One region of the Streptomyces sp. NPDC107528 genome, then DNA from elsewhere that is predicted to be linked to it. Evidence: riboswitches for the same ligand, from Rfam matches in the RefSeq annotation. Region 1 holds a riboswitch; each other region holds the start of a gene.

Region 1 (7,359 bases):
AGAAGAAGAAGGCCGCCGAGGAGGCGGCCCGCAAGGAGCGGCTGCGCCCGAAGTTCGCGGTGCCGGTCGCACAGCACGGCCTCAGCGCCTATTTCGGCCAGTCCGGCATCAACTGGATGTCCATCCACAGCGGCATCGACTTCCCCGTCTCGTACGGCACGACGGTCATGGCCGCGACCGACGGCACCGTCCGCACGCAGTGGAACAGCGCCTACGGCAACATGATGATCGTGACCGCGAAGGACGGCACGGAGACGTGGTACTGCCACCTCTCCAGCTACCGTGTCGCCTCCGGTACGACGGTGAAGGCCGGCGACCCCATCGCGTACTCCGGCAACTCCGGCAACTCGACCGGCCCGCACCTGCACTTCGAGGTGCGACCGGGCGGCGGCTCGGCGATAGACCCACTGTCCTGGCTGCGCAGCCACGGCCTGGATCCGTCGTAGGCGACCGGCCGACTTCCCCGGCAACCCGCCAACTGCCTTGTGCGCTCAGGCGCCCCCGCTCCTCAACAGCTCAGCGAGGGCGCACACCTGTGAGCGCTACAGCTTCTCCACCGGCGCATACCGCAGCAGCAGCCGCTTCGGCTTGGTGTCCCCGAAGTCGATCGTCGCCTCGGCGTTCCCACCCGTGCCCTTGACCGCCGTCACGGTGCCGAGCCCGAACTGGTCGTGCGTGACCCGGTCCCCGACCGCCAGCTGGACGACCGGCTTCTCCGAGGTCCGCCGGGTGGCGAACCCGGACGCCCCCGACGCCGAGGAGCGCGAGCGGGACGAGGACAGCGAGGCCGCCACGCCGGCCGCCGGACCGGAGGACACGGGCGAGGTCGCCCCCGTCCGCTTCCAGTCCACGTGCGCCGCCGGGATCTCCTCCAGGAAGCGGGACGGCGGGTTGTACGAGGGCTGCCCCCACGCACTTCGCATCGACGAGCGCGTCAGATACAGCCGCTCACGCGCGCGCGTGATGCCGACGTAGGCGAGCCGCCGTTCCTCCTCCAGCTCCTTGGTCTGGCCGAGGGCGCGCATGTGCGGGAACACGCCGTCCTCCATGCCGGTGAGGAAGACGACCGGGAACTCCAGGCCCTTGGCGGTGTGCAGGGTCATCAAGGTGATGACGCCGGAGCCGTCCTCGTCCTCGTCCGGGATCTGGTCCGAGTCGGCGACGAGCGCGACCCGCTCCAGGAAGGCCGCGAGTCCACCGGAGGCCTCATCCTCAGCCGACTCCTGCTCGAACTCCAGGGCCACGGCCGCGAGTTCCTGAAGGTTCTCGATGCGGGTCTCGTCCTGAGGGTCGGTGGAGGCCTGCAACTCGGCCAGATACCCGGTCCGTTCGAGGATCGCTTCCAGGACGGTCGCCGGCCCCACGCCGGACTCGACGATCGTACGGAGGTCCTCCATCAGCGTGTTGAAGCGCCTGACGGCGTTGGTCGACCGCGCGGCCATGCCGTACGCCTCGTCGACCCGGCGCAGCGCCTGCGGGAAGCTGATCTTCTCCCGCTGTGCAAGCGCGTCGATCATCGCCTCGGCACGATCGCCGATGCCCCGCTTGGGGACGTTAAGGATCCGCCGCAGCGGTACCGAGTCCTCGGGGTTGGCCAGCACGCGCAGGTAGGCCAGGACGTCCCGGACCTCCTTGCGCTCGTAGAACCGAACCCCGCCGACGACCTTGTAGGGCAGGCCGACGCGGATGAAGATCTCTTCGAAGACACGGGACTGGGCGTTCGTCCGGTAGAAGACGGCGACGTCACCGGCCTTCGCATCGCCCGCGTCCGTCAGTCGGTCTATCTCCTCGGCGACGAACTGCGCCTCGTCGTGCTCGGTGTCCGCGACGTAGCCGGTGATGCGCGCGCCCGCGCCCGCGTTGGTCCACAGGTTCTTGGGGCGCCGGGACTCGTTGCGCTCGATGACCGCGTTGGCGGCGGTCAGGATCGTCTGGCTGGAACGGTAGTTCTGCTCCAGCAGGATGGTCGTCGCGTCCGGGTAGTCCTCCTCGAACTGGAGGATGTTGCGGATGGTGGCGCCCCGGAAGGCGTAGATCGACTGGTCGGCGTCACCCACCACGCACAGCTCGGCGGGCGGGATGTCGGCCTCGCTCGGCGGCACGTCGACGGGGTGCTCACTGGTACCGACGAGCTCGCGCACCAGCGCGTACTGCGCGTGGTTGGTGTCCTGGTACTCATCGACCAGTACATGCCGGAACCGCCGGCGGTAGTGCTCGGCGACGTCCGGGAAGGCGCGCAGCAGATTGACCGTCGTCATGATCAGGTCGTCGAAGTCGAGGGCGTTGGCCTCCCGCAACCGCGACTGGTACAAGGCATACGCCTGCGCGAGGGTCTTCTCGAAGCCGTCCGTCGCCTGGGCGGCGAAGTCCTCCTCGTCGATCAGCTCGTTCTTCAGATTGCTGATCTTGGCGCTGAACGACTTGGGCGGAAACCGCTTGGGGTCGAGATCCAGATCACGACACACGAGCGCCATCAGCCGCTTGCTGTCGGCGGCGTCGTAGATCGAGAAGGACGAAGTGAACCCGAGCTTCTTGCTCTCACGCCGCAGGATGCGCACGCACGCGCTGTGGAAGGTCATCACCCACATCGCGTTCGCGCGCGGGCCGACGAGCTGCTCGACGCGCTCCTTCATCTCACCCGCGGCCTTGTTGGTGAAGGTGATCGCGAGGATCTGCCCCGGATGCACATTCCGCTCGGCCAGCAGGTACGCGATGCGATGGGTGAGCACACGCGTCTTGCCCGACCCGGCACCGGCCACGATGAGCAGCGGGCCGCCGGAGTGGACGACGGCCGCACGCTGGTTCTCGTTCAGCCCCTCCAGCAGCGCTGCCGCATCCAGGGCCGGGCGCGGGGCGCCGTCGCGGTAGTAGTCGTCCCGGTCCGGCGGCACGTCGAACTTCCCGCCGAACAGATCGTCCGGAACCGGCTCCGGAGCGTGTTCGTCCTCGGGCGGCGGCGGATGCTCGTCCGCATGGGCCCGCGGGGCCTGGAGGTCCGCCAGGAAGCTGTCGTCAAAGAGGCTGCTCATCGCTCTCCGAGTCTAGGGCGCCCCACTGACAGCCCGCCGCCGCCCCGAGAACATCACCTGTTTCAGCACTCACCGATCTTCAGAACCCACGCACCCCGGACACCCCCCTCACCCTCCACAACCACCCCATTACGATCCGCAACGCCCCGAAGCCAACCGATCCAAGTCAGCCGATATGCCCCCAAAGCCCAAAACGCATGCAACTGACCACCAACCCATACGCATCGACCGCGATCCCCGACACACATCGCCAAGGTCACGAAAATGTATCGGGCATATCGAACATCAACCTTCACAGGGGCCACACGAGTTGGCTACCGTGCCGGACAGGCCGTACGACCCCCACCGGCGAACGACGCCGGGCCGCACGGCCTCCGCCGAGTCCGGAGCGCCGCCGTGCACCCGGAGCCGGGGACCCACCGAACTTGGGGTGAATCGGCCCGACTCCCGCCCGGGGAGCGGCCGTAGGGCAACCCTTCCGAACCATCCGCCCGAACCCGACAGCTAACTCGGTAGGCGGAGCATGGAAGGAGTCGCCTCCCTTGGCGTCGCACCGCAAGTCGCGTCCCGCTGGAACGCGCGTAGCAGGCATACGGACCCCCGCCCTCGCCACGGCGGCCCTCACCTCCGTCGCCCTGCTGTCCCAGACGGCCAACGCGAGCCCCTCGACGGACGACAAACCGAGCCTCGAGGAGGTCGAGAAGAAGGTCGACGACCTCTACCGCCAGGCGGAGTCGGCGACCGAGAAGTACAACGCGGCCAAAGAGAAGACCGCAAAGCAGCGCAAGCGCGTCGACACCCTCCTCGACGACGTCGCCCAGCGCACCCAGAAGCTCAACGACGCGCGCGAGGAACTCGGCCGCAACGCAGCCGCCCAGTACCGCACGGGCACCTCGGCCCCCGACACGGCGACCTTCCTCCTGGCGGACACCCCGCAGGACTACTTCGACCAGACCCAGCTGATGGACCGCATGACGGGCCGTCAGAAGGAATCGGTCGACGACTACTTCACCCAGCAGTCCGCGACGATGAAAAAGCGCAAGGAGGCCACCCAGAGCCTCGAAACGCTCACCGAGTCGCAGAACGACCTCCAGACGGCCAAGTCCACCGTCCAGAAGAAGCTCGCCGACGCACGCGAACTGCTCTCGAAGCTGACGGCGGAGGAGAAGGCCCGCCTCGCCGCGATCGAGAAGCGCAAGCAGGAGGAGGCAGCCCGCAAGGCGGCGGAACTGGCCCGGCAGCAAGAGGCGGCCGAGCGTCGGCGCCAGGAGGCGGCGCAGCAGCAGGAGAGCGACGACTCCTCGTCCGACTCGTCCTCCTCCGACTCGTCAGCGTCGGACTCCTCGTACGCCACCAAGGCCGAGAAGGCCCTGGCCTTCGCCCGCTCCCAGGTGGGCAAGCCGTACGTCTGGGGCGCCACCGGCCCCGACTCCTACGACTGCTCCGGCCTCACCCAGGGCGCCTGGAAGGCCGCAGGCGTGGACATCCCCCGCGTCACCTACGACCAGGTCAACGCCGGCACCACGGTCTCCCTCTCCAGCGCCAAGCCCGGCGACCTGGTCTTCTTCTACGACGACATCACGCACGTAGGCCTCTACATCGGCAACGGCATGATGATCCACGCCCCGAAGCCCGGCGCGTACGTCCGCGAGGAGTCGATCTACTACGACGGAGAGTCGTCGATCCACAGCGTGGTCCGCCCGGCCTGACGAACACACGCGCGCGTGGCGCACATCCTCCGCCACGCGCGCGTAGTGGTGCGGCAAACGCACCCGCGCACGGCGGCACGGCCCCGACCCACCCCACACCCGAAGGCGCTTCCCGAACGCCACTCACCCGAGCGGGCCGCCACAGGGACCCGTCGCTCAACCGTCGCGCGGCAGACGTGCATTTCACCCCACACGCGCGCGTGCCCCCACCCGCCCCGCACCCCCCACTCCCTAGCATCGACCCCATGCCCGCCCCCACGACCACCCCCGCATCCCCCCTCCACACCTGGTGGTCGCAGAGTCCCCCCACAGCCGGCGCCGCCGTCATGGCAACCGGCATCCTGTCGGTCGCCCTTCACCAGACCGGCTACGAAACCCTGTCCCGAATCGCCCTGGCCCTCGCCTGCGTAGCCTGGCTGGCTCTCGCGGGCGGCTTCACCGCAAGGCTCCTCTGGGACCGCGCCAGGTGGCTGAAAGAGGCAGCCACCCCCGCCGCCCTCACCGCCATCGCCGCGACGACGGTTCTCGGCACCCGCTTCGCCACCCTCGGCTGGCAACCCCTCGCCAAGGCCCTACTGGCCCTGGCGGCCCTGCTCTGGCCGGGCCTCCTCATCGCCGTGGTACTGCGCTGGCACCCCCGCATGCCCGGCGCGGTCTTCCTCGGCTGCGTGGCCACGCAGGGCCTCGCCGTCCTGGCCGCAACCCTCGCCGCGACCGAGTCCACGGCATGGCTCGCCCACACGGCCCTCGTCCTGTTCTGGCTCGGCCTGGTGCTCTACGTCATGGCGCTGACCCGCTTCGACCTGCGGCAGGTGGCCAGGGGCGCCGGCGACCACTGGGTGGCGGGCGGCGCCCTCGCCATCTCCGCGCTCGCCGGCTCGAAGCTCATGTCGGCCGACAGCCCCGGCCTGTACCTCTGGAACGAGGACGACACCGACGTCCTGCGCACGGTGACCGTCGCCCTGCTCGTCCTGGACCTGGCCTGGTACGCCGTCCTGCTTCTCGCCGAGATCGCCTGGCCACGGCCGCGCTACGACGTACGCCGCTGGGCAACCGTGTTCCCCATGGGCATGACGGCCGCGGCGGCCCTCTCCGTCGCCACCGCAGTGGACGTGTCGTGGCTCAAGACCCCCGGCGAGGCGCTGCTGTGGATCGCCGTCGCGGCTTGGCTGGCGGTCACGGCAGGCGCAGTACTGAGCTACACCGCGGTCATGTCCACAGAACGGCGATGAAGACGTTCACCGTGGTCAGCAGCCCCACCAACCCGAAGAGCCGCTTGTCCACCGTCTCCTCGTCCCGCTTCACATACACCAGCCCGAGGATCACGATCAGCAGCGCCAGCTTCACGCCGATCTTGATGTTGTTGACGGACTGATCGTCCGCCTGGTTGAGGCCGACGAGGATGACGCCGGTGACCAGCATGGTCAGCGCGCCGTGCAGCATCGCGGGCACGAACCGGGCGGTGCCCTGGCCCATCGCCTTCATCTGGGTGAAGAAACCACCCAGCAACGCGGCGATACCGATGATGTGCAGACCGACGAAAAGGTGGATGAGTACGTCCATGGGGCCGGAGCCTAATCAGCCCCGTCAAGGCACCCACCACCGCCCCGGCCTTGCATATATGCGCCCCATAGCACTCCGCAGCCCCCACCCGCCTCCCATTCCGCCACATCGGTCAGCACACAGCGTGAACAAGACGCCCTCATCCTGCGATCACGCTCACTTACGGTCACCCAACGATCCGCTCCCGGCACTTCCGCACAACGCGTTACCACCCCGACACACGCAGGTTTAGCGTCCTCCACCAGGTGACCGGCTCCCCACCGCCGCCCGGGCCAGGGGCGGCAGTCGGACACCACCGCCGAGAAAGGTCCGGCGGCGGCCCGCTCCCCCTGTGTGGGCCGTCGCCGGACGCGTCATCCGCCCGCGGGCAGTCGTCCGTCCGCTCCCCAGGCTGTCGTGGCGGACGTGCGGGACGAGGCGGTCGTACGAAAGGACGTGCAGTCCACGTGGCAGCGCACCGAAAGCCCCGTCAGCGCTCGGTCGGCGGCAGTACGGCCCGCACGGCCTGGACGATCGCCCTGGCGGGCGCGGCGACGGCGACGGGCTTCGACGGGACCGGTCACGCCGAACCGCAGCTGACACCGGCCCAGGTCAAGGCGAAGGTGGACAAGCTGTACCACGAGGCGGAGGTCGCGACCGAGAAGTACAACGGCGCGAAGGAGAAGGCGGATGCCGCCGAGCGGCGGATCAGGTCGCTCCAGGACGAGGCAGCCCGCAAGACCGAGAAGCTCAACTCGGCGCGCGAAGCGCTTGGTTCGATGGCCGCGGCGCAGTACCGCGACGGCGGCGTCGACCCTGCACTCCAACTCGCGCTCTCCAACGATCCCGACCGCTACCTCGACGGCGCGGAGTTCGCCGAACGCGCCGGCAATCGTCAGGCGGCATCCGTCGCGAGCGTCCGCAGGCAACTACGCGAGATCGAGCAGCTACGCGGCGCCGCGCGCGTCGAGCTGACCTCCTTGCAGTCCCGCCAGGCGGAACTGCAAGGGCACCGGAAAACGATCACCGACAAGCTGGACGCCGCCCGCACTCTGCTCACCCAACTGACCGCCGAGGAG
Region 2 (7,359 bases), on a different contig from region 1:
CAGCTCCCAGAGCCTCTTTACACCGGCCATCTGAACATGTTCAAGGGGCTGTTCACCCCTCGGAAGGGTCAACCGACACCGATCCGTGGTCCGACAGGGCCGAATTCCTTGTGAAGAACTTCACGAACTTTCTCGATCGAGCCCCCGCGGCAGGTCGACGGCGACCCCGAAAGCCCCCTCGGGGGCGCTCATACGCTAGCCGACCTGCTCAACCGAAAGCTACCCACTGGTAATAAATCGAGACCCGGACTACCCCGCGGCGGCAATCTGAGGCACCGTCACCCGGTCGGCCACACTCCGCGCGAAAATGATCAGAAGGGCACATAACGTGCAGCCATGATCACCTCACAGAAGGCGCCCCTGCGGGCTGCCAAGCGAATAGTCTCGGTCGGCGCTGCCCTTGGTATCGCCCTTGCGTTGGGTACGGCTGCCGCATCCACTGCGACAGCGGCGCCCGCCGCCATGAACGCCACTGCCGTACAGTCCAGTCCGGCCCACGGCGGCCATGGCGACGACGGAGGGTGCAGCGGCCTCCTCGTCCTCCTCTGCAACTGACGGACAGCCCGCACGGGCTTTGACGCAACGGCCCCGGTACCTCGTGGAGAGGTACCGGGGCCGTTGCGCATCTTCGCGCCATCCGCGGGCGCCCCGCGGCTCGGTGGCCACGCCCGCCCTACCGGGCCGCCTCCGCCACCTTGAAGGCGATGCCGTCGAGGATGTCGTGCTCGCTGACGACGACCTCCTCGGCGCCGATCCGTTCCATGATCGCGAGCAGCACCAGCGCGCCCGCCGCGATGACGTCAACTCGCCCCGGGTGCATGGACGGTACGGCCGCGCGCTCGGCGTGGGTGGAGCGCAGGAGCCAGTCGGTGATCTCGCGGACCCGGTCGTGGCCGATCCGGGAGTGGTGGATGCGGGCCGAGTCGTAGTCGGGCAGGTCCTGCGCGATCGCCGACACCGTGGTGACCGAACCGGCAAGCCCCACCAGCGTCCTGGCCTCGCGCAGCGGCACCGTCTCCTCGGCCAGGTCGAGGGACGCCTCGATGTCGGCCCGCATCGCGGCGACCTGCTCCTCGGAGGGCGGGTCGGAGACGACGCCGTCGCGGACCAGATGGCGCTCGGTCATCCGCACACAGCCGACGTCCACGGAGCGCGCCGCGCGGACGTGCTCCTCGCCGACGACGAACTCGGTCGACCCGCCGCCGATGTCCACGACGAGGTAGGGGCGGTGCAGGTCCTCGCGTCCCACGAGCTCCTTCGTCGCGCCCGTGAAGGAGAACTCGGCCTCCTGGTCCCCTGTGACGACCTCGGGCTCGACGCCGAGGATGTCCATGACCCCGCGGACGAACTCGTCCCGGTTCTCGGCGTCCCGGGAGGCCGACGTGGCGACGAACCGCAGCCGCTCGGCGCCGTGCTCCTTGATGATCGCCGCGTAGTCACGGCAGGCGGCGAAGGTCCGCTCCAGCGCCTCGGGCGCGAGCCGCCCCGTGCGGTCGACACCCTGGCCGAGCCGCACGATGGTCATACGGCGGTCCAGGTCGACGAGTTCCCCGGTCCGCAGGTCGACGTCGGCGACGAGGAGCCGGATGGAGTTCGTACCGCAGTCGATGGCGGCGACACGGGTCACCGGCCGTCCTCCTCGGACTCCCCAGGCGCCTCGGACTCCCCGGACGCCTCGGAGTTCCCGGTCGCCCCGGACTTCTCGGGGAGCGTCACGCACGCGCCCTTGCTCCACCACTGCGGCAGCATCGCGATGGCCTCGTCGCCCAGCGGATTGACACCGGGCCCCGCGGCCAGCGAGTGCGCGACCAGCACGTGCAGACACTTCACCCGGTCCGGCATACCGCCCGCGCTCGGAAAGCCCGTCAGCTCCTCGATCTCGTCGCGCCGCCGGATGTAGTCCTCGTGCGCCGAGCGATACGCCGCGGCCAGCTCGGGGTCGGACTCCAGCCGCGCCGTCATCTCCTTCATCACGCCGTTCGCCTCCAGCGTGCCGATCGCCGACGACGCCTTCGGGCACGTCAGGTAGTACAGCGTCGGGAAGGGCGTGCCATCGGGCAGCCGCGGGGCCGTCTCGACGACGTCCGGCTGCCCGCAGGGGCACCGGTGCGCGATCGCGCGCAGCCCGCGCGGGGGACGCCCGAGCTGCTGCTTGAAGGCCTCGACGTCCGCGTCGGTGGGCTCGGTGCGCGGGGTGGGCGGCGGGGCGGTTTCCATGCCTGTCTTTCTGTCTGTTCTCGTCGGCGGTCTTACGACCGGTCCGGACGATCGGTTCACTGCCGGGACGCGTCGGCCTTGTCGACCCCGTCCCAGATGTTCGCGTACCAGGGGCGGTCGGCCGCACCCAGCTCGGCGCGCGACTGCTTGGCCGCGTCCGGGTCGATCACGATGTAGCCGGTCTCCCCCGGCATCACATAATGCAGCCGCAGCCGGATCTGCTGCTCGGCGTAGGCGTCGTCCTGCCAGCGTGCCTTGACGTCGCGCAGTTGCTCGACCCGCTGTGCGGCGTCTTCCTTCTCCCGCTGCATGTCCGCGATCTCGGCGCGCTGGGAGACGTACTGCCTTATCGGGTAGGCGAGCGCGACGACCATGGTGCAGACGACCAGCGCGAGCAGCGCGGCGCGTCCGGTGAGCCTGGAGCGCCGGGCCTGCCGCTTCGTCTGGGAGCGGTAGACACGGGCCGCCGTCTGCTCGCCGAGCAACCGGATCCTGGTCGCGGTGGAGAACCGGTCCCGATCCTTGACGGCCATGTCCCGCCTCCCGTTTCACATGCGTACGTCCCCGCACACGGTACGGGACCGAGTACGGGGACGTACGTACGACTGGCTAAGCCTCACCCCAGGTTGGGGCTCAGCCGGCTCAGCCCTTGCTGTGCTTAATAGTTCGCAGAGCGAAACCGCGGGAACGCGCTGCGGCCGGCGTACACCGCCGCGTCGTCGAGGATCTCCTCGATGCGCAGCAGCTGGTTGTACTTGGCGACGCGCTCGGAGCGGGCCGGGGCGCCGGTCTTGATCTGGCCGCAGTTGGTGGCGACGGCCAGGTCGGCGATGGTGACGTCCTCGGTCTCGCCGGAGCGGTGGGACATCATGCACTTGAAGCCGCTGCGCTGGGCCAGCTCGACGGCGTCCAGGGTCTCGGTGAGCGAGCCGATCTGGTTCACCTTCACCAGCAGGGCGTTGGCGGCGCCCTCGTCGATGCCGCGGGCCAGGCGCTCGGGGTTGGTGACGAACAGGTCGTCTCCGACGAGCTGGACCTTGTCACCGAGCCTGTCGGTGATGGTCTTCCAGCCGTCCCAGTCGTCCTCGAACAGCGGGTCCTCGATGGAGACGAGCGGGTACGCGTCGACGAGCTCCGCGTAGTACTCGGTCATCTCGGCGGCCGAGCGGTCCTTGCCCTCGAAGGTGTAGACGCCGTCCTTGTAGAACTCGGACGCGGCGACGTCGAGCGCGAGGGCGATCTGCTCGCCGGGGGTGTAGCCGGCCTCCTTGATCGCCTCCAGGATGAGGTCGAGGGCCTCGCGGTTGGAGCCGAGGTTCGGGGCGAAGCCGCCCTCGTCGCCGAGGCCGGTGGCCAGGCCCTTGCTCTTCAGGACCTTCTTCAGCGTGTGGTAGACCTCGGCGCCCCAGCGCAGGGCCTCGGAGAAGGACTCCGCGCCGATCGGGGCGATCATGAACTCCTGGATGTCCACGTTGGAGTCGGCGTGCGAGCCGCCGTTCAGGATGTTCATCATCGGCACCGGCAGCAGGTGCGCGTTGGGGCCGCCCAGGTAGCGGAACAGCGGGAGGTCGCTGGCCTCGGAGGCGGCGTGGGCGACGGCGAGGGAGACGCCGAGGATGGCGTTGGCGCCGAGGGAGCCCTTGTTGTCGGTGGCGTCCAGGTCGAACATCGCCTGGTCGATCAGGCGCTGCTCGGTGGCGTCGTAACCGACCAGCTCCGGGCCGATCTGCTCGATGACGGCGAGGACGGCCTTCTCCACGCCCTTGCCGAGGTAGCGGTTCGAGTCGCCGTCGCGGAGCTCGATGGCCTCGAAGGCGCCCGTCGAAGCGCCGGACGGAACGGCGGCACGACCCGTGCTGCCGTCGTCGAGGCCGACCTCGACCTCGACCGTGGGATTGCCTCGGGAGTCCAGGATTTCCCGGGCTACGACGACGTCGATGGACGGCACGAGTATCTCCTTCTTGGGATGTGAAGCACTGTGTCGCTGGTGGTGCGGGGCTGTGAGCCTTGCGACTAGAGCCTAACCGCCCCGGGGACATCGGCAGCCGACCGACCGTCCCGTGGACAGGACCGAACCGTACCCATTGTTCCCTACCGGAACAAAGGGTGGGTGACCAACAGGGAAAGAAAAAGCCCCGCCCCGGTGCGTACGGGGGAACACGCACCGGAGCGGGGAGCCCGTGGGGGACGGGGGTGACCCTCACGAGGTCTTCATGATGAGTTCCACGGATGTGAGGGCTCTGTGGTTCAGCTTGTGGCCGCGTATTACTTCAGGTGCAGCTGCTGACCCGGGTAGATCAGGTCGGCGTCCTCGACGATGTCCTTGTTCAGCTGGAACAGCTTCTCCCAGCCGCCCTTGACCTTCTTCTTCTCGGCGATCGAGCTGAGGGTCTCACCCTTGACGACCTTGTACTCGCCGTCGCCCTTCTTGACCTTCTTGCCGGTCGGGGTGGTGACGGTCTTGGTCGACTTCTTCTCGGCCGCCGGACGGTCGGCGGAGCGGGAGGCCGGCTGCTCCTCGGTGGCGCGAGGGGTGGCCTCGGTGCTCTGCGAGGAGCCGGAGCCGTTGTACGCGGCGCTCGACAGGCCGGTGCCGCAGTGCGGCCAGGCACCCTTGCCCTGGCCCGCGAGAACCTTCTCGGCGATCTCGATCTGCTGCGCCTTGGTGGCCTGGTCGGCGGTGGAGGCGTACGCCGTGCCGCCGTACGCGGCCCAGGTGGAGGCGGAGAACTGCAGGCCGCCGTAGTAGCCGTTGCCGGTGTTGATGGACCAGTTACCGCCGGCCTCGCACTGGGCGACGGCGTCCCACTCGGAGGCGGTGGCGGCGGAGGCGCTGCCGGCCGCCATCAGCGGGGCGGCGACGGCGGCGGCGCCGGTGACGCCGACGACGGCTATGGCGCGGGCGGCCTTGGACGGACGACGGTGCTTGCCCTTGCTGGAAAACAGCATGGTTGGATCCCCTCACCGACGCCTGCGAGGTGAGCTGTCGGGTTCGGGCCGGTTGAGTTGCCCGGCCGCGCTCGTCCGCCTTTCGGCTCGCGTTGCGCGGCTTCACCCCAAGCCGACTCCGGCGTGCGGCCCCGAAAGGCCTCAACTGCCGGACCCGGCGCTTACCTTGGGTCCCCCGCTCCTGCCTACGGCGCTTGACGCGACGACTGTTCCCGTGCGGCCACTGGCAGGATTCGGCGTTGCGGCAGCCGGGGCTCGTGGTGACGAGCGATCACGACCGTAGACACCCGATTCCCGGAATTACAAAGACGATCAGGGCTTCTGAGATCTATCTCTCACCGCATTCAAAACGGACATTCAGGTGCGAAAGGTGACGCGAACTCTCGTTGTTTTTCGCCCCGTTCGGCCCTTATTCGACGGGGACGTCCAGGGTCTGACCGGGGACGATGTCGTTCGCGTTGCCGCCGATGGCGCCCTTGTTCGCGTCGTACAGCGCCCGCCACCCGCCGTCGAGGTCAAGGGAGTCGGCGATGGAGGCCAGAGTGTCGCCGGCGCGGACCTTGTACGAGGCGTGGCGACCGGAGGACTCGGGGGCCGGGTCCACGGTCTCGCTCTCATCGGCACTGGGCCCGCGGTGCCGACCGGAGCCGGCCTCCTCGCCGGTGAGCGCGCCGGTGTCGACGAGGCTCCAGGCGCCCACATCTTGCACCCAGTTGTCCTGATTGTCCCCGTCCGAGGTCTCCACGGGGGAGCTGTCGGGCGACTTCGAGGCCTTGGCGTCGGGTGACGCATCGGCCTTCGCGGAGCTGTCCGCCTTGGACGACGAAGGGGACGAAGACGTAGAAGAGGAAGAAGAGGGGGAAGAGGGGGAAGAGGATGAGTCCTGGGGCGATTCGGACGAAGCGCTGGGCGATTCGCTCGACGAACCCGACGAGCCATCGGCCGGGTCCGACGAGTTCGAGGAACCCGAGGAGTCGGACGAATTGGACGAACTCGATGAGCCGGACGAATCAAGCAAGCCGGAGGACCCGGACACATCGGACGGCGAGTCGTCGTCCACTCCGGTGTCGAGGTCGACCAAGCCGTTCTTCGGGGTGAGCCCGTTGAGCACCGCACAGGTACCCCAGGGCTTGGTTCCCTGGTCGGCGAGGATCTCCTGCGCCACGGCGATCTGCTGGGAACGGCTCGCCAGGTCGGGACGCGGGGCGAAGTCGAGGCCGCCGTACTGCTCCCAGTCGTCCTGGGTCAGCTGCAGTCCGCCGTAGCGCCCGTTGCCCTCGTCCGTGCTCCAGGAGCCACCGCTCTCGCACTCGGCCACCTTGTCCCACACGGTGCCGTCGGCGGCGCTCGCGCTCGCGGCGCCGAGCAGCGGGATGGCGATGGCGGACCCGGTCACTCCGGCCGCGACGAGGAGAGCCGGCGCCTGACGGGGGCGACGGTGACGACCGTTCCCGGAGAGCATGCGGGGACCTTTCACGAGGCAGCAGTGACCGCGGCGCTTTAAACCTGGCGCCGTCGTTGATCCGTGAACGTATAGGCATTCGATCACTTGTCACAAGTTAATGCCGCGTAGATCACGTGAAGATCACAGAGTTGAGCGCGCGTCACGTTTGACGAGGTGGACGCACTCACCCAACTGGTGTGAAATCCACCGGAAGTGTGCGCAGCCCACGCATGATGAGACCTCCGCGCCACCTCAACTCCCCCGGGTCCACGGCGAGTCGGAGATCCGGGAGGCGGGTGAGGAGTGTGGCGAGGGCGGCCTGGCCCTCCAGGCGGGCCAGCGGGGCGCCAAGGCAGTAGTGGATGCCGTGGCCGTAGCCGAGGTGCTGATTGTCCCGGCGGCCGAGGTCGAGGACGTCGGGGTCGGCGAACCGCTCCGGGTCCCGGTCGGCGGCGGCCAGGACGACGAGAACGGGGTCACCGGCCCCGATGTCCTGCCCGCCGATGGTGAGCGGCTCGGTGGCGAAGCGCCAGGTGGCGAGCTCCACGGGGCCGTCGTAGCGCAGGAGTTCCTCCACGCCGGTTTCGAGGAGGCCGGTCTCCCCGGCGGCGAGGGACGACTGCAGGCGGGCGCGCTGCTCGGGGTGTGTGAGCAGCGCGTAGACGCCGTTGCCGATCAGGTTCACGGTCGTCTCAAAACCGGCAAACAGGAGGATAAAGGCCATCGCCGCGGCCTCGTTCTCGGTGAGG
Region 3 (7,359 bases), on a different contig from region 1:
CGGGGCGGAGATCCGGTACGGCGCGGAGGTCGAGCGCATCGACCGGCGGGCGGACCTCGGGGTCGCCGTGCGGACCACGCGCGGGGACGTCGTGCGGGGGCGGGTGCTGGTGAACTGCGCCGGGCTGTACTGCGACGAGGTGGCCCGGATGACGGGGGACGAGCCCGGCGTGCAGATCGTGCCGTTCCGGGGGGAGTACTACTCGCTGGCGCGGCCCGAGCTGGTGCGGGGGCTGGTGTATCCGGTGCCGGATCCGGCGTTTCCGTTCCTCGGGGTACACCTGACGCGCGGGATCGACGGGGATGTGCACATCGGGCCCAACGCGGTGCCGGCGCTGGCCCGCGAGGGCTACGGATGGGGGGTCGTCCGGCCGCGGGAGGTCGGGGCGACGGTGGCGTGGCCCGGGGTGTGGCGGATGGCGCGGCGGCACTGGCGGTACGGGGCCGGGGAGCTGCGGCGGTCGGTGTCGCGGGCGGCGTTCACTCAGGCGGTGCGGAGGCTGTTGCCCGCGGTGACTGCGGATGATCTGGTGCCGGCTGCGGCGGGGGTGCGGGCGCAGGCGGTGCTGCGGGACGGGGCGCTGGTGGACGACTTCCTGATCCGGGAAGGGGATCGGGCCGTGCATGTGCTGAATGCGCCGAGTCCTGCGGCGACGGCTTCGCTGCCGATCGGGCGGGAAGTGGCTCGGCGGGCGTTGGTGGTACTGGGGCGCTCCGCTGGTTCTGGGGCGGGGTGATCTCGCCCCCGGCTCGCGCCCGGCTCGCGCCCGGCTCGCCCCCGTCTCGCCCCCGTCTCGCGCCCGGCTCGCGCCCGGCTCGCCCCCGTCTCGCCCCCGTCTCGCCCCCGCCGCCCCTACCCGTCCCGTACCTGGGGCTGCCGCCCCCCAGACCCCCAGACCCCCGCTTCGGCCCTGAACGGGCCTCGTCCTCAGACGCCGGACGGGCGGGAACGTCTCCGCCTCCCCGTAAAATCGTTCCCACTGTGTCTGACTCCCTCAACGCCCCCGAAGCCCCCCAGCCCGGCACCCCGCATCAGTCCGAGGCCCCCGGCGAGCACGTCGGTCATCATCCCGGTGTCTCCGTTCGGCACACCCGGGCCAAGGGGGAACCCCGGTTCCCGGACGGGCCGAAGGCCGACCCCGCCGGGTCGCACTTCGAGCGGCGGATCCGGAGTTTTCAGCCGCGGCGGAGCAGGGTGACCGCGGGGCAGGCGGACGCGTTGCAGCGGCTGTGGCCGAAGTGGGGGCTCGACATCGACGGGCAGTGTGTCGTCGACCTCGCCGAGCTGTTCGGGAACGACAACCCCGTCGTGCTGGAGATCGGCTTCGGGATGGGGGAGGCGACCGGGCAGATGGCCGGCGCCGACCCCGGCACCAACATCCTCGCCGTCGACGTCCACACCCCGGGGCAGGGCAACCTCCTCAACCTCGCCGACCACAACGGCCTGAACAACGTCCGCGTCGGCAACGGCGACGCCATCATCCTGCTCCGCGAGATGCTCGCCCCGGACTCGCTCAACGGCCTGCGCGTCTATTTCCCCGACCCCTGGCCCAAGAAGCGGCACCACAAGCGGCGGCTGATCCAGCCCGAGTTCCTCAGCCTCGCCGCGACCCGGCTGAAGCCCGGCGCGCTGGTGCACTGCGCGACCGACTGGGAGCCGTACGCCGAACAGATGCTCGAAGTGCTGACCGCGCACCCCGACTTCGAGAACACACAGGCAGACGGCGGTTTCTCGCCCCGTCCGGAGTTCCGGCCGCTGACCCGTTTCGAGGGCCAGGGACTGGACAAGGGTCATGTGGTGAACGACCTGCTCTTCCGCCGCGTACAGCGGTAGGAGCAGCGGAAAGCACAGCACTGACACCAGCACAAGTATCACCACCAGCACCAGCACCAGCACCGACCAGACCATCGACAGCAAACCCCACCGGCGCCCGAGCCCCCCTCGCGCTGCTGCGGGCGGCGCCCCTGCCTCGTTAGGGTCCATGCCGTGGCCACCTGCCCCCCGTATCCGACGCACCCCACCGGTCCCACCGGCGGCGCACTGCGGCACGCGCACTGGTGGCAGAAGCGATGGGTGCGTTACGGCGCGCTCAGCACCCTGCTCGCGCTCTCCGGGCTGGTCATCCTCGCGCTGGTGCGTGAGCAGACCGGCACCGAGGGGTTCCTGGTCGGGCTCGGTCTGGCCGTCCTGCCCGTGCCGCTGCTGGTCGCCGCGTTCCGGTGGCTGGATCGCGTCGAGCCGGGCCCGTGGCGCAATCTGCTGTTCTCCTTCGCCTGGGGCGCCTGCGCGGCGGCGCTGATAGCGATCGTCGCCAACAGCTTCGCGACCCGATGGATAGCGACCGCGACGGCCGATCCGTCGCACGCGGACACCCTCGGCGCGACCGTCATAGCGCCCGTGGTGGAGGAGATCGCGAAGGCCGCGGCCGTCCTGCTGGTCTTCCTCTTCCGCAGGCGGGACTTCACCGGCATCGTCGACGGCGTGGTGATAGCCGGCGTCACCGCCACCGGTTTCGCCTTCACCGAGAACATCCTCTACCTCGGTACGGCCTTCGGTACCGACCAGCTCTCCGGCGACGGCGGCATCGCCTCCGTCACCGCGGCGACCTTCTTCGTCCGCGTGATCATGTCGCCCTTCGCGCACCCGCTCTTCACCGTCCTGACCGGCATCGGCTTCGGCATCGCCGCACTCTCCGGCGAGCGGCAGCACGCGCGGCGCGTCCTCCTCCCCCTCTCCGGGCTGCTGCTCGCCATGGGCATGCACGCCCTGTGGAACGGCTCGTCGTCCTTCGGCGAGTTCGGGTTCTTCGCGGTGTACGCGGCCTTCATGGTGCCCACGTTCGGGCTGCTCACCTGGCTGGTGATCTGGACCCGGCAGCGCGAGCTGAGGACCGTGCGCGAGGAGCTGCCCGCCTATGTCGTCACCGGGTGGCTGTCGCCGAGCGAGCCGTACGCACTGGGCTCGATGCGGGACCGGCGGGTGGCCCGGCAGTACGCGCGCCGCCACGGCGGGCGGACGGCGGCGCGGGCCGTGGCGCAGTACGAGGCCTACGCCACGTCGTTGGCGTTCCTACGGCACCGGGGACGCCGCGGGCGGGCCGGCGCCGACTTCGTCGTACGGGAACACGAGTTGCTGCACGAGCTGTGGCGACGCCGGGAGGTCGCACGGCCGGCACTGGAGCACGCGGTGGCCGCGGCGCGGGTCTGGCCGCCGGCTCATGGGTACGGGGCGCCGCCCGGTCACTGGCAGCCGTACGGGAGCGGGTACGCGGGATACGGGGCGGCGGCGCCCTACCCCGCGTACAACCCCTATCGGACGTGACCGTGGGGCGGCGGGAGGATCATGCCGACGCCGCCGTGAGCCTCCCCAGTTCCCCCTCCGTCAACGTCAGCTCCGCCACCCCCAGCAGCGCCGGCAGCTGCTCCGGCGTCCGTGCCGAGGCGATCGGGGCCGTGACCGTCGGCTGGGCCGCGAGCCAGGACAAGGCCACCGCGGCCACGGGTACCTCGTGGGCGGACGCGATCTCGTCCAGCACCGCCAGCACCCTGCGGCCCCGCTCCGTCTCCGCGTGCTTGCCGGCGCCCTGGGCACGGGGACTGTCCACGGCCGTACCGGCGCGGTACTTGCCCGTGAGGAACCCGGCCGCCAGGGCGAAGTACGGGACCGCCGCCAGGCCCTGCCGTTCGGCGAGGTTCTGGAGTTCGCCCTCGTAGGTGTCGCGGGAGACCAGGTTGTAGTGGGGCTGGAGGGCGACATAGCGAGCCAGGCCTTCGCGGTCGGAGAAGGCGAGGGACGCCTCCAGCCGCGTCGCCGAGATGTTGGAGGCGGCGATGTCGCGCACCTTGCCCGCCTTCACCAGCTCGTCCAGCGCGCCGACGATCTCCTCGACCGGCACTTCCGGCTTGTCGAAGTGGGTGTAGTAGAGGTCGATGTGGTCGGTGCCGAGGCGACGCAGGGAGGCGTTTGCGGCCGCCTTGATGTTGGCGGCGGTGAGGCCCTGGAAGTCGGGATGCTGGCTGACCTTCGTGGCGATCACGATGTCCGCCCGGTTGCCGCGCGCCTTCAGCCAGTTGCCGATGACGGTCTCGGACTCGCCGCCCACGTTGCCCTCGACCCACGCCGAGTACGAGTCGGCCGTGTCGATGAAGTTGCCGCCCGCCTCGGTGTACGCGTCGAGGACGGCGAAGGACTGGGGCTCGTCGGCGGTCCAGCCGAAGACGTTGCCACCGAGGCAGAGCGGGAAGACCTCGAGGTCGGAGGAGCCGAGCTTGCGTAGAGAAGTCATGCTCGACATCAACGTCCGTGATGGAGGCCGATCTTCCGGAAGGGCCGCAAAGTTCCCGTAAACAGGCGAACCCCGGCGCTGCGGATACCGGCAGGCCTGACGTCGGGGGGACGCCGTCAGGACTGCCGAGGATCGGAGCAGGAAGCCGGGGTTCAGAAGTGGCCGAGCCTCAACAGGCGCACGGGCCGTCAGGACTTCAGGGCGTGAGCCCCTTGCCGCGCAGCCACGCCAGCGGGTCGATGCCGCTGGAGCTGCCGCCGGGGTGCACCTCGAGGTGCAGGTGGGCGCCGGTCACGTTGCCCGTGGCGCCGACGCGGCCGATGACGTCACCGGTGTTGACCTTCTGGCCGACGCTCACGCTGATCGAGGACTGGTGCGCGAACCAGACCTCGGTGCCGTCGTCGAGGGTGAGCTCGGTCTTGTAGCCGTACGAGCCGTCCCAGCCGGCGAACGTGATCGTGCCGCTGTGCACGGCCTTGATCAGCGTCCCGGTGGGCGCGGCGAAGTCGAGGCCCGTGTGGTAGCCGGAGGACCAGTAGGCGCCGGCCTGCCCGAAGGTCGAGGTGAGGGTGTACGAGGAGGTCGGCAGTGTGTACTGCTTGGCCAGCTCGGCGAGTCGCTCGGCCTCGGCCTTCTTGCGGGCCTCCTCCTCGGCCTCGGCCTTCGCGGCGGCGGCCTTGGCCTTGGCTTCCTTCTCCGCCTTGGCGGCCGCGTCGGCGGCCTCCTTCTCGGCGGCGGCGACCGCGGCTGCGGCGGCCTTGCTGTCGATCTGGTCCTGCTGGAACTCGGCCTGCGCGATGATCCGGCTCCGCAGCGCCTCACCGGCGTCGGAACCGCCCTGCGCGGTGTCCTCGGAGGTCTCGCCCATGGTGCTGAGCGCGGTGGCCGCGTCCTCGGCGGGGTCGGAGGAGTCGTCCGAGATCAGGGGCAGGTCCGGCATGGTGATGGCGACCGGCGGCTTGCCGCTGTTCGCGCTGGCCATGCCGCCCGCGCCGACGGCGGCTATGACACCGACGCCGAGGACCGTGGAGCTGCGGGCGAGTCCCCCGCCGCGCTGCTTGGAGACGCGATGCCTGCCGCGTACGGGACGAAGGGACTCCGCGGTGGGGTTCCACTCCTCGAAGGGGCCCTCGTCGGTGCGGTCGCGGTCGTAGCCGAAGGTGTCGGTATTGCGCTGACTCGGCACGAACGGGGCTTGCGGGGCAGGCCGGTTGGACGCCACGTGGGCGTACTCCTTTCCTTCCTTCTCGCCTACCGGGTTAGCTGACGGGTTCGGAGCAGGAAGGTCTCCTACGCGCGTATACCGCCCGTGAGTTCACGGTGGTATTTGCGCGATTCACCCCAAGGTGGTGGTTCCCCGGTTCCCTTTCGAGATTCGGCGCGTGCGCACGGAGCCGACTCTTGTGACGGCTGGGACGACCGCGCTGCGTTATCGAACGTTAATAGACCCGGGGTGCTGATTCCAAGCTGTTCCACTTGATCATTAACGATTTTCGCCCGGACTTACGGGTCATGAGCGGCCTAAATCGGGCGAGTTGGCCAGACCTCAGGCGTCACACGGGTATTGACGGTATGTCAGTTGTTATGCGGAGGGGGATCACCCGGTCACGGCCGGTGACATCACGGCCGCCGTACGGCGATGAGGGCCATGTCGTCCGCCATCCCGCCCCCCGAGTGCCGCCGCACCTCCGTCGCGAGGACGCCGAGCAGCGCGGCCGGCTCGCGGCGGGCGTTGGCGCGCCCCGCGAGTCCCGCCTCGGGGTCGTAGAAGCGGTCGCCGGCGTCCCGTGCCTCGCTCAGGCCGTCGGTGTACAGGAGCAGCGTGGCCCCGCTCGGGCAGTCGGCCTCCTGGGCCCGGTCGGGCCAGACGCCCAGGTCCCGCATGCCGAGCGGCAGTGCGGGCTCGGCGGCGGGCAGCGCGCGCACGGTGCCGTCGGCGTGCAGCAACAGGGGCGAGGGATGCCCGCGGTTGACGAGGCGCACGATCCCGCTGCCGTGCGGCAGCTCGGCGAGCACGACGGTGGTGAACCCCTCGTCGGACTCGGCCCACTCGCGCCGGTCGCGCTCGCGGGCCAGCGCCCGCTCCAGGCGCAGTGCCACCGCCTCCAGCGTGGCCTCCTGCTCGGCGGCCTCCCGGAAGGCCCCGATGACCACGGCGACCGCGCCCACCGCCCCGATGCCCTTGCCGCGTACGTCCCCCACGACGACCCGCAGGCCGTGCGGGCTGTCCTGCACGGCGTACAGGTCGCCGCCGATGGACGCGCCCTCCTGCGCCGCCTCGTACCGTGCCGCGATCTGGAAGCCGCCGATCCGCTCGGCGGGCTGGGGCAGTACGGCGCGCTGGGCGGCCTCGGCGATCTCGCGGGCGGAGGCGAGGCGTTCGTCGCTGCGGCGGACGAGGATGTTGATGAGGACGGCGAGGACGGAGACGGTGACCACGGTGACCAGTTCCGTGATCGCCCCGGCCCGGGGCAGGCCGCCGCGCACGATGCGCAGCACGAGCAGGGCGGTGACGGCCACGATGCCCGTGAGTACGGTGCCGCGCTGTGAGTAGAGCGGGGCGGCGACCAGGGGTGCGGCGGTGAAGAAGGGGGCGCCGGTGAAGTCCGTGGGCGTGACGGAGTCGTACACGCATCCGGCCGCGATCAGCAGGGCGGGGAGCAGCCGGACGAACCGGCGTGCGTACGAGATCCGCCGTTGCTCCACCTCACCAGGGTTGCCGATGCGGGAGCGCGGGGCGAGTGGTGAGGGCCGACCGGACGAGCGGCGCGGTCGGGGGGAAAACACTCAGGGCCGGAACTGATCAGTTCCGACCCTGAGTCATCAGTAGCGGGGACAGGATTTGAACCTGCGACCTCTGGGTTATGAGCCCAGCGAGCTACCGAGCTGCTCCACCCCGCGGCGATGACTCAATAGTACGCCATCCGCAGGACAAGATGCACACGCGTTTCCCCGGCCCCGCCCTGAACGGTGTTTTCCGCACCCGTCGGGCGGGGCGGTCAGGGCAGCAGATGCCCATTCGGAGCCTTGGCCCGCCCCTCGTATTCCGGCAGGACCACGACATCCGCTCCCTC
Region 4 (7,359 bases), on a different contig from region 1:
GCCGAGATGACCTCGGAGAGGTTGTGCGGCGGCATGTTCGTGGCCATGCCGACAGCGATGCCCGACGCGCCGTTGACCAGGAGGTTCGGGAAGGCGGCCGGCAGCGCCACCGGCTCCCGCTCCTGGCCGTCGTAGTTGGGCGTGAAGTTGACCGTGTCCTCGTCGATCGACTCGGTCATCAGGCTGGTCGCATCGGCCTGCCGGCACTCGGTGTACCGCATGGCGGCCGGCGGGTCGTCGTTGCCCAGGGACCCGAAGTTGCCGTGGCCGTCGACCAGCGGGACGCGCATCGAGAAGGGCTGGGCCATGCGCACCAGGGCGTCGTAGATCGACGCGTCGCCGTGCGGGTGCAACTTACCCATGACCTCGCCGATGACGCGGGCGCACTTCACATAGCCGCGGTCGGGGCGCAGGCCCATCTCGTTCATCTGGTAGACGATGCGACGGTGCACCGGCTTGAGGCCGTCGCGGGCGTCCGGCAGGGCGCGGGAGTAGATGACCGAGTACGCGTACTCGAGGAAGGAGCCCTGCATCTCGTCGACGACGTCGATGTCGAGGATCTTCTCCTCGTACGAGTCCTCGGGCGGCGGGTTCTTCGTGCTGCGGCGGGCCATCGCTGCCGGCTCCTCTGGTTCTGGTCGCTCGAGCGTCTGCGGATCTGACGCGGACCATTGTGGACCGCGGCACTGACAACCACCGACCAGGACCCGATGTTGGGCTCCGACCCGGCATCGCAGAAGTGTCGCCGACGCCGGGCCTCCACCGCGACAGAGGGGCGGGGCGAGAAGCGAACATCACTGTCCGGGACCGTTCTTGCGACCGGACGGGCCGAAGGCAAGCGCGCGCCGCGAGACCGTTCACCCGCCGGAGTGATCGGCGGGCACAGTGCCAGGTCGCAGGGTGTGCGGGCCCGCCTGAGCCCCCTGGACACGGTCGGCGCGTGCCGGGCCCGCCCCGTTCGGCAGGTCCGCGGGACAGGACGACGAGCCGTGCTTGAGGGCCGTCGCGCGTGTCGTCGCGGGCCCGGACGCACCCGCATACCGGCACGGCGTTCCGACCGGGAACTTCGCCGACCCTTCGGACGCTGCATACAGTGGCAGGAACGGAGCACGAACCGCTCGACACAACGCAGTGCACGCGACCGGAAGGACACCTTGCCCATGGGTCACACGGCCACACCGGAGGCACAATCCGGCGGCCTCACCGCCACGGAGCACCGCCTGGCCAACGGCCTGCGCGTGGTGCTCTCCGAGGACCACCTCACGCCGGTCGCCGCCGTCTGCCTCTGGTACGACGTCGGCTCCCGCCACGAGGTCAAGGGCCGTACCGGACTCGCCCACCTCTTCGAGCACCTGATGTTCCAGGGCTCGAGCAGCGTGAAGGGCACGGGCCACTTCGAGCTCGTCCAGGGTGCGGGCGGCTCGCCGAACGGCACCACGAGCTTCGAGCGCACCAACTACTTCGAGACCATGCCCGCGCACCAGCTGGAGCTCGCGCTCTGGCTGGAGGCCGACCGCATGGGCAGCCTCCTGGTGGCGCTCGACGAGGAGGGCCTGGAGAACCAGCGCGACGTCGTCAAGAACGAGCGCCGGCAGCGCTACGACAACGTCCCGTACGGCACGGCGTTCGAGAAGCTGACCGCCCTGTCGTACCCCGACGGGCACCCCTACCACCACACGCCGATCGGCTCGATGGCCGACCTGGACGCGGCCAGCCTGGAGGACGCCCGCGCGTTCTTCCGCACCTACTACGCGCCCAACAACGCCGTCCTGTCGATCGTCGGCGACATCGACCCGGCGCAGACGCTCGCCTGGGTCGAGAAGTACTTCGGCTCCATCGAGTCCCACGACGGCAAGCCCGCCCCCCGCGACGGCTCGCTGCCCGACACCATCGGCGAGCAGCTGCGCGAGGTCGTCGAGGAGAACGTGCCCGCGCGCGCGATGATGGCCGCCTACCGGCTCCCGACGGACGGCACGCGCGAGTGCGACGCGGCCGACCTGGCGCTGACCGTCCTCGGCGGCGGCGAGTCCTCCCGCCTCTACAACCGGCTCGTACGCCGTGACCGTACGGCCGTGGCGGCCGGGTTCGGCCTGCTGCGCCTGGCCGGGGCGCCCTCGCTGGGCTGGCTGGACGTGAAGACGTCCGGCGACGTCGAGGTGCCGGTCATCGAGGCGGCCGTCGACGAGGAGCTCGCCCGCTTCGCGCAGGAGGGCCCCACCGCCGAGGAGATGGAGCGCGCGCAGGCCCAGCTGGAGCGCGAGTGGCTGGACCGGCTCGGCACGGTCGCGGGCCGCGCCGACGAACTGTGCCGGTACGCCGTCCTGTTCGGCGACCCGCAGCTCGCCTTCACCGCCGTGCAGCGCGTCCTCGACGTCACCGCTCAGGAGGTCCAGGCGGTCGCCCAGGCGCGTCTGCGTCCCGACAACCGCGCGGTGCTGGTGTACGAGCCGGTCGCCGACGAGGCCGAGGACCTGGAAGCCGCCGCCGACGGGGCCGCACCCGCCGGGACCACCGACGAGAACGAGGAGTCGGCGCAGTGACCGAGCTCGCCAGCATGGAGTTCCACCCGCAGCCCCAGGCGGGCCAGGCCCGGCCCTGGGCGTTCCCGGCACCGGAGCGCGGCAAGCTGGACAACGGCCTGACGGTCTTGCGCTGCCACCGCCCCGGCCAGCGCGTCGTCGCCGTCGAGGTCCTCCTGGACACGCCGCTGGAGGCCGAGCCGAAGGGCCTGGACGGCATCGCCACGATCATGGCGCGTGCCTTCTCGGAGGGCACCGACAAGCACACCGCCGAGGAGTTCGCCGCCGAGCTGGAGCGCTGCGGCGCCACGCTCGACGCGTACGCCGACCACCCCGGCGTCCGCGTCAGCCTCGAGGTGCCCGTCTCCCGGCTGCCGAAGGCACTCGGCCTGCTCGCCGACGCGCTCAGGGCGCCCGGGTTCGAGGACACCGAGGTGGAGCGCCTGGTGCGCAACCGCCTCGACGAGATCCCGCACGAGCTGGCCAACCCCTCGCGCCGCGCCGCCAAGGAGCTGTCCAGGCAGCTGTTCCCGGCGACCTCGCGCATGTCCCGCCCGCGCCAGGGCACCGAGGACACGGTCGCCGGCATCGACTCCGCGGGCGTACGCGCCTTCTACGAGCGGCATGTGCGCCCGGCGACGTCCACCGTCGTGGTCGTCGGCGACCTCACCGGCGTCGACCTCGACGCCCTGCTCGGTGACACCCTGGGCGCCTGGACCGGCTCTCCGGCCCAGCCCCGGCCGGTCCCGCCGGTGACCGCGGACGACAGCGGGCGCGTCGTCATCGTGGACCGTCCCGGCGCCGTCCAGACGCAGCTGCTGATCGGTCGCGTGGGCCCCGACCGGCACGACCGCGTCTGGCCCGCGCAGGTGCTCGGCACGTACTGCCTGGGCGGCACCCTCACCTCCCGCCTGGACAAGGTCCTGCGCGAGGAGAAGGGCTACACCTACGGTGTGCGCGCGTTCGGGCAGGTCCTGCGCTCCGCCCCGGACGGCTCGGGAGCGGCGATGCTCGCCATCAGCGGCTCCGTGGACACGCCGAACACCGGTCCCGCCCTGGACGACCTCTGGAAGGTCCTGCGCGGTGTCGCCGACGGGGGACTCACCGACGCCGAGCGGGACTTCGCCGTACAGAACCTCGTCGGGGTGGCGCCGCTGAAGTACGAGACCGCCGCGGCCGTGGCGAGCACGCTGGCCGACCAGGTCGAGCAGAACCTGCCCGACGACTTCCAGGCGACGCTGTACCAGCAGCTCGCCGCCACCGGCACCGTCGAGGCGACCGCTGCGGCCGTGAGCGCCTTCCCGGTCGACCGCCTGGTGACGATCCTCGTCGGCGACGCGGCCGAGATCCGGGAGCCCGTCGAGGCCCTCGGCATCGGCGAAGTCAGCGTCGTGGCGGCCGAGTAGGGGACTGGCGCGGCGCCGGAGACGGCCGCACGCGTAGGGGCCCTGGTGACGGAAGAGTCACCAGGGCCCCTTTATGCCCGAATTGAGGGAGAGGTTGCCTGTCTGACCTGTGGGATGCACTACAAAAGGCAGGATCCGTTTGGGGATTGAAAGATGCCCCGTTTAGCGTCTTCCGGGCTGTCCGTCAGGCACTGCGCCGCGCCCGCGGCACCGGACAGCCATCGCCGAGTCCCCGTACGGCGCGAGCCAGGGGAGCCGGGGACCCATGAAGTCCCTGGGGTGAATCGGACGCCCGCGCAGCCGCGAGGGGGTCCGTAGGAGACCTTCCTGCTCCGAACCCGTCAGCTAACCCGGTAGGCGAGAAGGAAGGAAAGGACCAGCCACTTCATGGCGTTCACCTGCGCCACCGGGAAGCGTCCCGCGGGGAAGCACCGTCGTCCCAGCCGCTTCGAACGCACCACCGCCCGCGCCGCGGGCGTCGCCGCACTCACCGCCACCGGCGTGATCGGCACCCTGGCCGCCCCGGCGCTCGCCGCCGAACCGGCCGTCGAACAGACCGGCCTCATCCCGGTCGTCTCCGTCGAGAACTCGATCGCCGACCAGATCGACGCCCAGGCCGCCGCCCAGGAGCAGGCCGCCAAGGAGGCCGCGGCCCGCAAGAAGGCCGCCGAGGAGGCCGCCCGCAAGAAGGCGGCCGCGAAGGCGAAGAAGGAGCGCGAGGCCAAGGAGCGCGCCGCCCGCGAGGCCGAGCGCAAGCGCCTGCTGTCCTACGTCGCCCCGATCTCCGGCTCGTACGTCTCCACGGGCTACAAGACCGGCGGCGCCCTCTGGTCCTCCGGCAGCCACACCGGCGTCGACTTCCATGCCGCCAGCGGCACCTCGGTCCACTCGGTGGCCTCCGGCACCGTCGTGGAGGCCGGCTGGGACGGGTCGTACGGCAACCAGGTCGTGATCAAGATGAACGACGGCACCTACACCCAGTACGGCCACATGTCGTCCATAGCCGTCTCGGTGGGGCAGACCGTCACCCCCGGTCAGCAGATCGGCCTGTCCGGCGCCACCGGCAACGTCACCGGGCCGCACCTGCACTTCGAGGCCCGCACGACGCAGGAGTACGGCTCCGACATCGACCCCGTCGCCTACCTGCGCTCGCACGGCGTGAACCTCTGACGCCCCACCTCTGACGCTCACACCGCGTCTTCCGAAAGCCCCGGCTCCCCGAGCCGGGGCTTTCGGCGTTTCGAACGGCCCGCTGTCCAAAAAATATCCATGGATTCCGGCCCGCCGTCGGAAATTCCGGCCGGTTGCAATAGAGTCACTGAACACACGTCATTCGTCGACGTTTCACGGGGATTAAGGCGGAGGTCGGTCATGCGTATTCCGGCGCACTCGGTATGCACCGCGATCCGGGACGACATCGTCGCCGGGGTCCACGCGCGCGGTGGCAGGCTCACCGAAGAACTCCTCGCCCGCCGCTACGGCGTCTCCCGAGTCCCCGTGCGCGAGGCCCTGCGCACCCTGGAGGCGGAGGGCTTCGTGGTGACCCGGCGGCACGCGGGCGCGTGCGTTGCCGAACCGAGCGAGCAGGAGGCCGCCGACCTGCTGGAGATGCGCACCCTCCTGGAGCCGCTCGGCGCCTCCCGGGCCGCCCAGCGGCGCACCGAGGCCCATCTGAAGGTCCTGCGCGGCCTGGTCAGGCTGGGCCAGGAGCGGGCCAGGCGGGGAAACAGCGAGGATCTGCGCTCCCTGGGCGGCTGGTTCCACGAGACGCTGGCCCAGGCCTCCGGCAGCCCCGCCCTGACCTCGATGCTGACCCAGCTGCGCCACAAGATCGCCTGGATGTACGCCGTCGAGGCGCCGGCCGACCCCGTGGAGTCCTGGACCGAGCACGGCGCGATCGTGGACGCGGTGGCGCGCGGCGACGGCGAGCGCGCCCGCGCGATCACGGCGCTGCACACCGAGCGCTCGATCTCCGCGCACCGGCTGCGCTTCGGCTCCCGCCGTGATCGCACGGAGCGTGTGAGGAATTCGCAACATCCCGTAAACATGCCGAGCCTGCGGCATTAACACGGGCGCCGTATACAAAGAGGAGATATTCGGAGGCGGCGAATTCTCGCTGCCCATTTTCGGATGTGCAGGTAATTCTCGGGCCCGCCCGCCTCGAAAGTGGGAGCGCCTGCTCGAAAACACGAACCCAGTGCCGAAAACAGTGAAGCCGCGCCCGCCGGAAAGGCGAGCGCGGCTTCACCGCTTGCTGTGGGAGGTCCCGCTCAGGTCCGTCAGACCGTCTCGGGCAGCTCCTCGAGGCCCTCGGAGACCAGCTTCGCCAGACGGTCGAGGGCGGCGTCCGCACTCTCGGCGTCGGAGGCGAGGACGATCTCCTCGCCGCCCTGGGCGCCCAGGCCCAGGACGGCCAGCATGGAGGCCGCGTTGACGGGGTTGCCGTCGGCCTTGGCGATCGTCACCGGGACGCCTGTGGCCGTGGCGGCTCGGACGAAGATGGAGGCGGGGCGGGCGTGGAGGCCCTCGGCCCAGCCGACGTTGACGCGGCGCTCAGCCATGTGATGCTGCCCTTCGGTTCTCAGGGTTGTCTAGACCAGTTTCCCACACCCGTGAAGCACGACGGAACTGGACGAACGTCCGACGAACGTCCCCTCCTGAGGTGACCGTCGGGTCGCGGCCTCGACCCCACGTACGTCCTGAACAGACTGCCTCGCGCCGTTGTCGTACGCGAGCCGTACTCTGGGCCCCATGCAGAGCGCCTCGGACAGGCACGCGTACCCCGCCCACTGGGAAGCCGACGTGGTGCTGCGCGACGGCGGCACCGCGCGCATCCGCCCCATCACCGTTGATGACGCCGAGCGCCTGGTCAGCTTCTACGAGCAGGTGTCGGACGAGTCGAAGTACTACCGCTTCTTCGCGCCCTACCCGCGGCTGTCCGCAAAGGACGTCCACCGCTTCACGCACCACGACTTTGTGGACCGGGTGGGACTCGCGGCCACGGTGGGCGGCGAGTTCATCGCCACCGTACGCTACGACCGGATCGGCACCGACGGAATGCCCGCGTCCGCGCCCGCCGACGAGGCCGAGGTCGCCTTCCTCGTCCAGGACGCCCACCAGGGCCGCGGCGTCGCCTCCGCCCTGCTCGAACACATCGGCGCCGTCGCCCGCGAGCGCGACATCCGCCGCTTCGCCGCCGAGGTGCTGCCCGCCAACAACAAGATGATCAAGGTGTTCACGGACGCCGGGTACACCCAGAAACGCAGCTTCGAGGACGGCGTCGTCCGCCTGGAGTTCGACCTGGAGCCGACGGACCGCTCGCTCGCCGTCCAGTACGCGCGCGAACAGCGCGCCGAGGCCCGGTCCGTGCAGCGGCTGCTGGTGCCCGGCTCGGTCGCCGTCATCGGCGTCGGCCGCACCCCGGGCGGGGTGGG

What was found. A riboswitch is a leader RNA that binds a small molecule or an ion and turns the genes downstream of it on or off. The one in region 1 is predicted to bind cyclic di-AMP.
Region 2: another riboswitch for cyclic di-AMP. It lies ahead of ACZ7L5_RS40205 (transglycosylase family protein); the one in region 1 lies ahead of ACZ7L5_RS38765 (C40 family peptidase).
Region 3: another riboswitch for cyclic di-AMP. It lies ahead of ACZ7L5_RS16885 (M23 family metallopeptidase); the one in region 1 lies ahead of ACZ7L5_RS38765 (C40 family peptidase).
Region 4: another riboswitch for cyclic di-AMP. It lies ahead of ACZ7L5_RS00445 (M23 family metallopeptidase); the one in region 1 lies ahead of ACZ7L5_RS38765 (C40 family peptidase).

The regions. Positions count from the first base shown of each region.
Region 1 is NZ_JBVKAV010000015.1:87,785-95,143, reverse strand. Features, by position in the region: gene ACZ7L5_RS38775 (M23 family metallopeptidase) at 1-446, shown strand, start outside; gene pcrA (DNA helicase PcrA) at 543-3,029, opposite strand; cyclic di-AMP (ydaO/yuaA leader) riboswitch at 3,395-3,563, shown strand; gene ACZ7L5_RS38765 (C40 family peptidase) at 3,572-4,738, shown strand; gene ACZ7L5_RS38760 (tellurite resistance/C4-dicarboxylate transporter family protein) at 4,984-5,970, shown strand; gene ACZ7L5_RS38755 (hypothetical protein) at 5,948-6,301, opposite strand; gene ACZ7L5_RS38750 (C40 family peptidase) at 6,748-7,359, shown strand, end outside.
Region 2 is NZ_JBVKAV010000016.1:140,976-148,334, reverse strand. Features, by position in the region: gene ACZ7L5_RS40225 (Ppx/GppA phosphatase family protein) at 674-1,627, opposite strand; gene ACZ7L5_RS40220 (DUF501 domain-containing protein) at 1,624-2,217, opposite strand; gene ACZ7L5_RS40215 (FtsB family cell division protein) at 2,274-2,750, opposite strand; gene eno (phosphopyruvate hydratase) at 2,876-4,165, opposite strand; gene ACZ7L5_RS40205 (transglycosylase family protein) at 4,483-5,166, opposite strand; cyclic di-AMP (ydaO/yuaA leader) riboswitch at 5,171-5,369, opposite strand; gene ACZ7L5_RS40200 (transglycosylase family protein) at 5,576-6,628, opposite strand; gene ACZ7L5_RS40195 (cytochrome P450 family protein) at 6,795-7,359, opposite strand, start outside.
Region 3 is NZ_JBVKAV010000004.1:683,526-690,884, reverse strand. Features, by position in the region: gene lhgO (L-2-hydroxyglutarate oxidase) at 1-736, shown strand, start outside; gene trmB (tRNA (guanosine(46)-N7)-methyltransferase TrmB) at 982-1,833, shown strand; gene ACZ7L5_RS16895 (PrsW family intramembrane metalloprotease) at 1,987-3,321, shown strand; gene ACZ7L5_RS16890 (aldo/keto reductase) at 3,341-4,285, opposite strand; gene ACZ7L5_RS16885 (M23 family metallopeptidase) at 4,482-5,507, opposite strand; cyclic di-AMP (ydaO/yuaA leader) riboswitch at 5,519-5,676, opposite strand; gene ACZ7L5_RS16880 (PP2C family protein-serine/threonine phosphatase) at 5,906-7,009, opposite strand; tRNA gene ACZ7L5_RS16875 (tRNA-Met) at 7,113-7,186, opposite strand; gene ACZ7L5_RS16870 (dihydrofolate reductase family protein) at 7,285-7,359, opposite strand, start outside.
Region 4 is NZ_JBVKAV010000001.1:110,399-117,757, forward strand. Features, by position in the region: gene ACZ7L5_RS00430 (DNA gyrase/topoisomerase IV subunit A) at 1-614, opposite strand, end outside; gene ACZ7L5_RS00435 (M16 family metallopeptidase) at 1,161-2,540, shown strand; gene ACZ7L5_RS00440 (M16 family metallopeptidase) at 2,537-3,925, shown strand; cyclic di-AMP (ydaO/yuaA leader) riboswitch at 4,138-4,299, shown strand; gene ACZ7L5_RS00445 (M23 family metallopeptidase) at 4,313-5,095, shown strand; gene ACZ7L5_RS00450 (GntR family transcriptional regulator) at 5,297-5,992, shown strand; gene ACZ7L5_RS00455 (HPr family phosphocarrier protein) at 6,205-6,486, opposite strand; gene ACZ7L5_RS00460 (bifunctional acetate--CoA ligase family protein/GNAT family N-acetyltransferase) at 6,677-7,359, shown strand, end outside.